Regions from separate parts of the Pseudomonas sp. P106(2024) genome, predicted to be linked through region 2. Evidence: predicted binding sites of a transcription regulator. Region 2 holds the regulator's gene; each other region holds the start of a gene.
What was found. Region 2 encodes sigma-54, which starts transcription at its own class of promoters, with help from an activator protein. Its sites were predicted from a motif close to ANTGGCATNNANNTTGCTNT; they were not measured.
Positions count from the first base shown of each region.

Region 1: glnA (type I glutamate--ammonia ligase) is a predicted target of sigma-54. The motif match lies at 1,322-1,341, and genes of this name have one in related genera.
Region 3: nirB (nitrite reductase large subunit NirB) is a predicted target of sigma-54. The motif match lies at 1,745-1,764, and genes of this name have one in related genera.

Region 1 covers NZ_JBLIYU010000001.1:170,598-173,874, forward strand. Annotated here, with positions in the region: gene thiI (tRNA uracil 4-sulfurtransferase ThiI) at 1-1,024, opposite strand, end outside; gene glnA (type I glutamate--ammonia ligase) at 1,439-2,845, shown strand; gene AC25M7_RS00750 (chorismate mutase) at 2,991-3,277, shown strand, end outside.
Region 2 covers NZ_JBLIYU010000007.1:38,170-41,446, reverse strand. Annotated here, with positions in the region: gene rapZ (RNase adapter RapZ) at 1-545, opposite strand, end outside; gene ptsN (PTS IIA-like nitrogen regulatory protein PtsN) at 548-1,012, opposite strand; gene hpf (ribosome hibernation-promoting factor, HPF/YfiA family) at 1,025-1,333, opposite strand; gene AC25M7_RS13480 (RNA polymerase factor sigma-54) at 1,412-2,911, opposite strand; gene lptB (LPS export ABC transporter ATP-binding protein) at 3,085-3,277, opposite strand, start outside.
Region 3 covers NZ_JBLIYU010000004.1:311,340-314,616, forward strand. Annotated here, with positions in the region: gene nirB (nitrite reductase large subunit NirB) at 1-1,616, opposite strand, end outside; gene AC25M7_RS09890 (bifunctional nitrate reductase/sulfite reductase flavoprotein subunit alpha) at 1,877-3,277, opposite strand, start outside.

The sequences.
Region 1 (3,277 bases), on a different contig from region 2:
TGTGCTTGGCGAAGTCGGCGGTGCCGATTTCGGTGGCCTGGTCGATGATGTCCTGCTTATGGCTGGCCAACAGCGGGCGCAGCACCAGCTTGTCGGTGGCCGAATCGATAATCGACAGGTTCGGCAACGTCTGGCTGGAGACTTGGGAAATCGCCTCGCCGGTGACCAGGGCATCAATCTGCAGGCGGTCGGCCATGCGGGCGGCCGCGCGCAGCATCATGCGCTTGAGCGTGACACCCATGTAGCTGTTGTCGACCTTGTTGAGGATTTCGCCGACCACTTCCTCGAACGGCACGCTGATGAACAGCACGCGCTGGCTGCTGCCGTACTTCTTCCACAGGAAGTGGGCCACTTCCATCACGCCCAGTTCGTGGGCGCGGCCACCGAGGTTGAAGAAGCAGAAGTGCGTCATCAGGCCGCGACGCATCATCTGGTAGGCCGCCACGGTGGAGTCGAAGCCACCGGACATCAGCACCAGGGTCTGCTCCAGGGCGCCCAGCGGATAACCACCGATGCCGTTGTGCTGATTGTGGATCACGTACAGGCGCTGATCGCGGATCTCGATGCGCACCAGCACTTCGGGCTTCTTCAGCTCGATGCCGGCAGCGCCGCATTGCTGGCGCAGTTGGCTGCCGACATAGCGGTCGACATCCATCGAGGTGAAGTCGTGGTGGCCGCCGCGCTTGCAGCGCACGGCGAAGTACTTGCCGGCGAGCAGGTGACCGAAGTGCTGCTTGCACTTCTCGACGATGTCGTCAAAGTCGCCCAGTGGGTACTCCTGCACCTGCAGGAAGTGAGTGATGCCCGGGGTACAGCGCAGGCGCTCAATCATTTCGCGCTGGATCTTTTCGTCCTCGATGCGGGTGACCACTTCGAGATTGTCCCAGACACCATCGACCGCGAGCTCAGGATCGAGATCCTTGAGCACGTTGCGGATATTCTTGCTGAGCTGACGGATGAAGCGCTTGCGCACCGGCCGGCTCTTGATGGTGATCTCTGGGAAGACTTTGACGATAAGTTTCATTGGTTTAACAGCGCGCACAGGGCCTGCCGAAAATAGGGGGCGCGAATTATAGCGGAAATCGCTCAAGGTTTGAGCAACTTTTGTACAGAAGGTGCGATTTATGTTGGCCGCGCCACCCCTCGTCGGCCTGCTGCGTGGGAGCAGGCTTGCCCCGCGATGAGGCCCACGCCAGCACAAAAGCACCACAATGGTGCAGTTACACCAAAAAACGCATCTTATGAGTGCAAAGCTACACTCCACCCCTCCAAGAAATGCCCGCCAACGCCCCCTTTCATCCCACTCTCGCCATTTTTGGGCACTGGCATGCAATTTGCTCCCTTGTGAGGCAGGTACGCTTGGCCGACTATCCGCGCCCAGCGACACCCTTTTTCCAGGGCAGCGGCCAACTGCGCCCTAGACCATCCGGAGGACAACATGTCGAAGTCGGTTCAACTCATCAAAGATCATGACGTCAAGTGGATTGATCTGCGTTTCACGGACACCAAGGGCATTCAGCATCACGTGACCATGCCGGCGCGCGATGGCCTGGACGAAGACTTCTTCGAAGTCGGCAAGATGTTCGACGGTTCCTCCATCGCTGGCTGGAAAGGCATCGAAGCCTCCGACATGATCCTGATGCCGGTCGACGAAACCGCCGTGCTGGACCCATTCACCGAAGAGCCGACCCTGATCATCACCTGCGATATCGTCGATCCGTCGAGCATGCAGGGCTACGATCGCGACCCGCGCGGCATCGCCAAGCGCGCCGAAGAGTACCTGAAGAGCACCGGCATCGGTGACACCGTGTTCGCCGGCCCAGAGCCTGAGTTCTTCATCTTCGACGAAGTGAAGTTCCAGTCGGACATCTCCGGTTCGATGTTCAAGATCTTCTCCGAGCAAGGCTCGTGGATGACCGGCGCTGACGTCGAAGGCGGCAACAAAGGCCACCGTCCGGGCGTGAAAGGCGGCTACTTCCCGGTTCCGCCGTTCGACCACGACCACGAAATCCGTACTGCTATGTGCAATGCCCTGGAAGAAATGGGCCAGACCGTCGAAGTTCACCACCACGAAGTGGCGACCGCCGGCCAGAACGAGATCGGCGTCAAGTTCAACACCCTGGTCAAGAAAGCGGATGAAGTGCAGGCCCTGAAGTATGTCGTGCACAATGTTGCCGACGCTTATGGCCGTACCGCCACCTTCATGCCCAAGCCTCTGTACGGCGACAACGGCTCGGGCATGCACGTGCACATGTCGATCTGGAAAGACGGCAAGAACACCTTCTCCGGCGAAGGCTATGCCGGCCTGTCCGATACCGCCCTGTACTTCATCGGCGGCATCATCAAGCACGGCAAGGCCCTGAACGGCTTCACCAACCCTTCGACCAACTCCTACAAGCGTCTGGTCCCAGGTTTCGAAGCCCCGGTAATGCTGGCCTACTCGGCTCGCAACCGTTCCGCCTCGATCCGTATTCCGTACGTCGGTAGCCCGAAAGCCCGCCGTATCGAAGCACGCTTCCCGGACCCGTCGGCCAACCCATACCTGGCCTTCGCGGCCCTGCTGATGGCAGGCCTGGACGGCATCCAGAACAAGATCCACCCAGGCGATGCCGCCGACAAGAACCTGTACGACCTGCCGCCTGAAGAGGCGAAAGACATCCCGCAAGTGTGCGGCAGCCTGAAGGAAGCCCTGGAAGAGCTGGACAAGGGCCGTGCGTTCCTGACCAAGGGCGGCGTGTTCTCCGACGACTTCATCGATGCCTTCATCGAGCTGAAGAGCGAAGAAGAGATCAAGGTCCGCACCTTCGTGCACCCGCTGGAATACGAGCTGTACTACAGCTGCTGATATGATCGGCGCCCCGCGTCGATGACATCAGGACGGCCTCCCTCGGGAGGCCGTTTCTTTTTCATACCCTCATAATCGGACAACACCTATTAGCCGCCACACAGCCAAAGGCGACACTCGAGGCTTCATTCCCAAGGAGATCGCCATGCGTGCCACCACCCTCGCCCTGACCTGCTGCTTCGCCCTATCCGGCTGTGCCACCTCACCGAGCGTCACGCCAACCCTGGATCAGTTGCTTGCCACCATTGACCGGCGCCTGGACCTGGCCGAAGCGGTCGCCCTGCACAAGTGGGATCACCAACAACCGGTGCAGGCCAGCGCCCGCGAGCAGCAGGTATTGGCCAGTGCGCGGCAGGCCGCCGTCGCTCACCACCTGGATCCGGCACGCGTCGAGGCCTTTTTTGCCGACCAGATCGAAGCCAACAAGCTCCT
Region 2 (3,277 bases):
GCGTCCACCGGCATGCCACGCTTGAAACCGAATGACTCGACCAGGAACGCGGTGCCTGGCTCGGGCTGGTTGAGCAGGCGCAGCTTGATCGAATCGCGCAGTTGATAGAGGTTCAGGCTGGTGGTGTCGATCTTCAGGTCGGCGAGGTCGGCGATCGGGCCGAGCAGCTCGCTTTCCACGCGGATCGCCTCGGCCAGCGAACGGCTGTCGTTGGTCAGCGGGTGGCGGCGGCGGGTTTCCGAGAAGCGCTTGAGCAGGGTGTCTTCGTCGGCGTCCAGGTACAGCACGTCGCACTGGATATGGCGCGAACGTGCATCTGTCAGCAGTTCGGGGAAGCGTGACAGGTGGCTGGGCAGGTTGCGCGCATCAATGGACACAGCGACCTTCGGTTGCAGCAGCTCGGTGTTGAGCAGCGCGTTTTCCGCCAGCTGCGGCAGCAGCCCGGCGGGCAGGTTGTCGATGCAGTAGTAGCCGTTGTCTTCCAGCACGTCGAGGGCGGTACTCTTACCGGAGCCGGAGCGGCCGCTGACGATGATCAGGCGCATGTTCAGTGCTCGTTCTGTACGTCCAGGACGACCTGGTAAAGGGTCTCGCTGCTGTCGGCGGCACGCAGGCGATCGCGGACCTCCTTGCGATCTAGCATGCTGGCGATCTGGCGCAGCAGTTCAAGGTGGGCATCGGTGGCAGCTTCCGGGACCAGCAGGACGAACAGCAGGTCGACCGGGGCACCATCGATGGCGTCATAATCAATGGGGGCATCCAGGTGCAGCAGGGCGCTTACTGGCGCGCTGCAACCCACAAGCCGGCAGTGCGGAATGGCGATGCCATTGCCAAAACCGGTGGAGCCGAGTTTTTCCCGAGCGATGAGCTTGTCGAAGACATCTTGCATCTCCAGCTCGGGTACTTGCTCGGCGATCAGGGTGGCGACCTTTTCCAGGGCGCGCTTCTTGCTGCCGCCCGGCACGTTCACGAGTGAACGGCCGGGGGTCAGGATGGTTTCAAGTCGGATCATGGATGAGGGGGATCAGCGGGCGGCTGCGCCTTGCAGCAGGCTTTGCTGTTTTTCCTTGTGTTTTTTCAGTTGGCGATCGAGTTTGTCGGCCAGGGCGTCGATCGCCGCGTACATGTCTTGGTGTTCGGCGTTGGCGACGACTTCGCCACCGGGAATCTGGAGTGTGGCTTCCACCTTCTGCTGCAGCTTCTCGACCTTCATGATCACCGTCGCATTGGTGATCTTGTCGAAATGACCCTCCACGCGGGCGAGCTTCTCGAGCACGTAATCGCGCAGTGGTTGGGTGACTTCTACATGCTGTCCACTGATGTTGACTTGCATACAGCTTCTCCTTTGTTGCCCGTGCATAAAGAGGCAGGTCTTGCACCTGCCACTGAAACGCTGTGGCACATCCTGGGGCTACATCAGTCGCTTGCGCTCGCTTGATGGGGCGATGCCCAACGATTCGCGGTACTTGGCGACGGTGCGACGGGCTACCTGGATGCCTTGTGCCTCCAGTAAACCAGCGATCTTGCTGTCACTCAATGGCTTTTTCTGATTTTCCGCCGCCACCAGTTTCTTGATGATTGCGCGAATCGCCGTGGACGAGCATTCGCCGCCTTCGGCGGTGCTCACGTGGCTGGAGAAAAAGTATTTCAGTTCGTAGATGCCGCGCGGGGTGTGCATGTATTTCTGTGTGGTCACCCGGGAAATGGTCGACTCGTGCATGCCCACCGCCTCGGCGATATCGTGCAGCACCAGCGGCTTCATGGCCTCGTCGCCATGGTCGAGGAAGCCGCGCTGGTGCTCGACGATCTGTGTCGCCACCTTCATCAGCGTCTCGTTGCGGCTCTGCAGGCTCTTGATGAACCAGCGCGCTTCCTGCAGCTGGTTGCGCATGAAGGTGTTGTCGGCGCTGGTGTCGGCGCGGCGAACGAAGCCGGCGTACTGCGGGTTGACCCGCAGGCGCGGTACCGCTTCCTGGTTGAGCTCGACCAGCCAGCGCTCGCTGTCCTTGCGCACGATGACGTCGGGCACGACGTACTCGGGCTCGCTGGACTCGATCTGCGAGCCGGGGCGCGGGTTGAGGGTCTGCACCAGTTCGATGACCTGGCGCAGCTCGTCTTCCTTGAGCTTCATGCGGCGCATCAGCTGGCTGTAGTCGCGGCTGCCGAGCAGGTCGATGAAGTCGGTGACCAGGCGCTGGGCCTCACCCATCCAAGGCGTCGAGGCCGGCAGTTGGCGCAGTTGCAGCAGCAGGCATTCGCCCAGGGAGCGGGCGCCGATGCCGGCGGGTTCGAACTGCTGGATGCGGTGCAGCACCGCCTCGACCTCGTCCAACTCGATGTCGAGTTCCGGGTCGAAGCCTGCGCAGATTTCCTCGAGGGAGTCCTCCAGGTAGCCCTGGCCGTTGATGCTGTCGATCAGGGTGACGGCGATCAGGCGGTCGGTGTCGGACATCGGCGCCAGGTTGAGCTGCCACAGCAGGTGACTCTGCAGGCTCTCGCCGACCGAGGTGCGGGTGGTGAAGTCCCACTCGTCGTCATCATTGCTCGGCAGGCTACTGGCGCTGGTCTGGTAGATGTCCTCCCAGGCGGTGTCGACCGGCAGTTCGTTGGGAATGCGCTCGGCCCATTCGCCGTCTTCGAGGTTTTCCGCGGTGCTGCTGGTACTGGTTTCCTGGAAGCTGTTGTCCTGGACTTCGGCGGCCGGCTTGTTCTCGGCGTTGTCCGCCATCGGGTCGCTGTTGTCGAAGTCCTCGCCGTCTTCCTGACGTTCGAGCATCGGATTGGACTCCAGCGCTTCCTGGATTTCCTGCTGGAGGTCCAGGGTGGAGAGCTGAAGCAGACGGATGGCCTGTTGCAACTGCGGGGTCATCGTCAGTTGCTGGCCCATTTTTAGGACGAGCGATGGTTTCATGGCTGGGGCTTGATACCTTGTTGCCGGCGCGCATGCGCCATCCACTACACGGAGGGCGCCTGGGCGCCGATTTTAAGCAAGTTATATGCCTGAAATTGCAGCGTTTGCCTAGAGCACTGTAACAACTTAAGCCTCGAACAGGCGCCTGCGCCAGTGCTCCGGGCAGGCCAGGGTCAGAGTCGGAACTCGTGCCCCAGGTATACTTCCTTGACCAGCTGGTTGGCCAGGATGGTCTCGGCGTCGCCTTCGGCGATCAGCTGGCCATCGTTGACGATGTAGGCGGTCTCGCAGATGTCCAGGGTCTCGCGAACGTTGTGGTCGGTGATCAGTACGCCGATACCCTTGTTCTTGAGGTGGTGGATAATC
Region 3 (3,277 bases), on a different contig from region 2:
GAAGCGAGGATGTTGCCCACCGCCGGTTTGCAGATGTCGCAACCCACGTGACCTTTGCCGTGGCGTTCGAGCAGTTCGCCGAAGGTGCGGATACCCTCCACCCGCACCAGCCCGTAGAGCTCCTGGCGGGTGTAGGCGAAGTGCTCGCACAGGCTCTTGTCGAGCGTCACGCCACGGGCGGTCAGCTCATGCTCGAAGACCTGCTTGAGCAGGGCAGCGCAGCCACCGCAGCCGCTGGCGGCCTTGGTGCAGCCCTTGACGGCGGCAAGGTCGCCGCAACCACTGTCGATGGCGGCGCACACCGCGCCCTTGCTGACATTATGGCAGGAGCAGATGGTCGCGCTGTCGGGCAGCGCATCAGCGCCCAGGGTCGGCGCTCCACTTCCTCGCGGCAGGATCAGCGATGCCGGGTCGGTCGGCAGGGCGATGCCGTTCTGGGCGTACTGCAGCAGGGTGTCGTAGTAGCTGTTGTCGCCCACCAGCACCGCGCCGAGCACGTGCTTGCCACTGGCATCCACCACCAGCCGGCGGTAGGCGCTGTTGGCCTCGTCGCTGAAGCGGTAGCTGCGTGAACCGGGCGTGGCGCCATGGGCATCGCCGATCGAGCCAACATCCACGCCCAGCAGCTTGAGCTTGGTCGACATGTCGGCGCCGGTGAAATCGTCCGCCGTCTCGCCCAGCAGCCGCGCGGCCAGGTTGCGCGCCATGGCGTAGCCGGGGGCGACCAGGCCGAACACGCTGCCGTTCCACGACGCGCACTCGCCGATGGCGAAGATCCGTGGATCGCTGGTCTTGCACTGGCTGTCGATCACCACGCCGCCGCGCGCGGCGATCTCCAGGCCACAGGCCCGGCCCAGGGCGTCCTGTGGGCGGATGCCGGCGGAAAAGACAATCAGATCGGTCTCCAGGTGTTCGCCACCGTCGAAGTTCATCCGGTAGCGGTACTGCTCGCCAGCGCTGATCGACTGGGTCGCGCGGGACAGGTGCACGCCCACGCCCAGGGCCTCGATCCGCGCCTTGAGCGCCGCGCCGCCTTCGCTGTCCAGCTGTACCGGCATCAGGCGTGGGGCGAATTCCACCACATGCGCCTCCAGGCCCAGGGACTTCAGGGCGTTGGCTGCCTCGAGGCCGAGCAGGCCGCCGCCCACCACCACGCCACGGCGGGCATCTGCGGCGGCGGCGCGGATCGCATCGAGGTCCTCGAGGGTGCGGTAAACCAGTCGGGCATTGCCGCTGGAACCTTCGATTGGCGGCACGAACGGATAGGAACCGGTGGCCAGGATCAACTGGTCATAGCCCAGGCGGCCCTCGGCGGTGACCAGCTCCCGGCGCTCGCGATCGATGTCCAGCACCGCCTCGCCCAGGTGCAGGTGCACGCCGTGGCGGCTGTAGTAGTCCGGGGCGCACAGGGCCAGGGTCTCGGCGCAGCTACCGGTAAAATACTCCGACAGGTGCACCCGGTCGTAGGCGCGCTGGCGCTCCTGGCCGAACACATGCAGCTCGAAGTGTGCCGTGGCGCCGCGTTCGATCAGCTGCTCGACGCAGTGATGGCCGACCATGCCATTGCCGACGATGACCAGTCGTGCTCGTTGTGCCCCGTTCGCTGTTGCCTGCATAGCCGATCCTCGATCACGGAAAACGAAAAAGGCGCCTGGAGCCGAAGCTCCAGGCGCCTTTGCCTGTACTCATCAGTGTGAGGCCCCTGTTGACCGCCGTTGGTCGTTGGGGCTGTTGTGCATTGCTTGAAGCAGGGAGCGTGCCAGGCTCCCTTTAATTGCGGGGCAAGCCCGCTTTCACAAGGGTTACAGCTTTGGGCATGTGCTGGCCAGGTGGTGCGGGCGCACAAGCAGGGTGCAGCCCTCACCACCGTGGTGCATCAATACACATCCCGCCGGTAGCGCTTGTCCCGTCCCAAACCTTCGACATAGGCCGCTGCCGCGGTCTCGTCCAGGCCGCCGTGCTGCGCCACCACCTGGCGCAAGGCCGCATCCACATCCCGGGCCATGCGCTGGGCATCGCCGCAGACATACACATGCGCGCCGTCCTGCAGCCAGCGCCACAGTTCGGCGCCCTGTTCCAGCAGGCGTTGCTGCACATAGATCTTCTCCGGCTGGTCGCGGGAGAACGCGGTGCTCAGGCGTACATGGCCCTGCGCTTCCCAGGCCAGCAACTGTTCGCGATAGTAGAAGTCGTGTGCCTCGTGCTGCTCGCCGAAGAACAGCCAGTTGCGGCCAGGCGCTGCACGTGCCTGGCGTTCCTCGAGGAAGGCCCGGAAGGGCGCGATGCCGGTGCCGGGGCCGATCATGACGATGGGCGTGCCGTCGTCGTCGGGCAGGCGGAAGTGTTTCGATGGCTGTGCAAAGATGGCCACTTCGACGTTCGTCGCTCGGTCGGCGAGAAAGGCCGAGCAGACTCCCTTGCGTTCGCCATAGCGCACCGTGGACACCGTCAGGTGCACCTGCCCCGGGTGCGCCTTGGGGCTTGAGCTGATCGAGTACAGCCTTGGCTGCAAGGGCCTGAGTAGCGCCAGCCAGCGGGCCATTGGCCATTGCCGGGGGAACTCGCGCAGCACATCGGCCAGTTGCCGGCCCCATAACCAGTCCTTGAGCGCGGTCTTGCATTCAGGCTGCAACAGCTGCTGCAGAGAGGGCGCGTTTTCGCTGAGCGCCTCGAGCTGTCGTGGCGTGACATGGGCAATGTCCAGATGCCGTTCCAGCGCCAGGCCCAGGGGCATTGGCTTGCGGCCTTCAAGCTCGACAATGGCCTGGCCATCGAGCTGCATCAGGCCGAGCAGCTCCTCGACCAGCGCCGGGCAGTTGCGCGGCCACACGCCCAGCGCGTCGCCGGGGTGGTAGTCCAGGCCGCTACCCGCCAGGTCGAACACCAGTTGACGGGTCTCCTTGGTCGAACCTGGGCCATTGAGCAGGCGGTTCTCCACCAGGCGTGCAGGCCATGGCTGGTTTCTGCCGTGAGGCTCGGCAGTCGGTGGCGCCGGCGTAGCCACCGTGTTTGTGCCAAGGGCCAGCAGCAGGGCCTCGAGCCACGTACTGAATGCAGCCTCGAAGTCCGGCTCGCACTCGACCCGCTCCAGCAGGCGCTGGCCGCCCAGTTCCGCCAGGCGCTGGTCGAGCTTGCGGCCAAAGCCGCAGAACTGGTCGTAGCTGGAGTCGCCCAGGGCCAGCACCGCGTAGGGCAGATTGGCGCAATCGGTTTCGCCCGCACCCTGCAGGGCCTGCCAGAATGCGGCGCCACTGTCCGGAGCATCGCCGTCACCGAA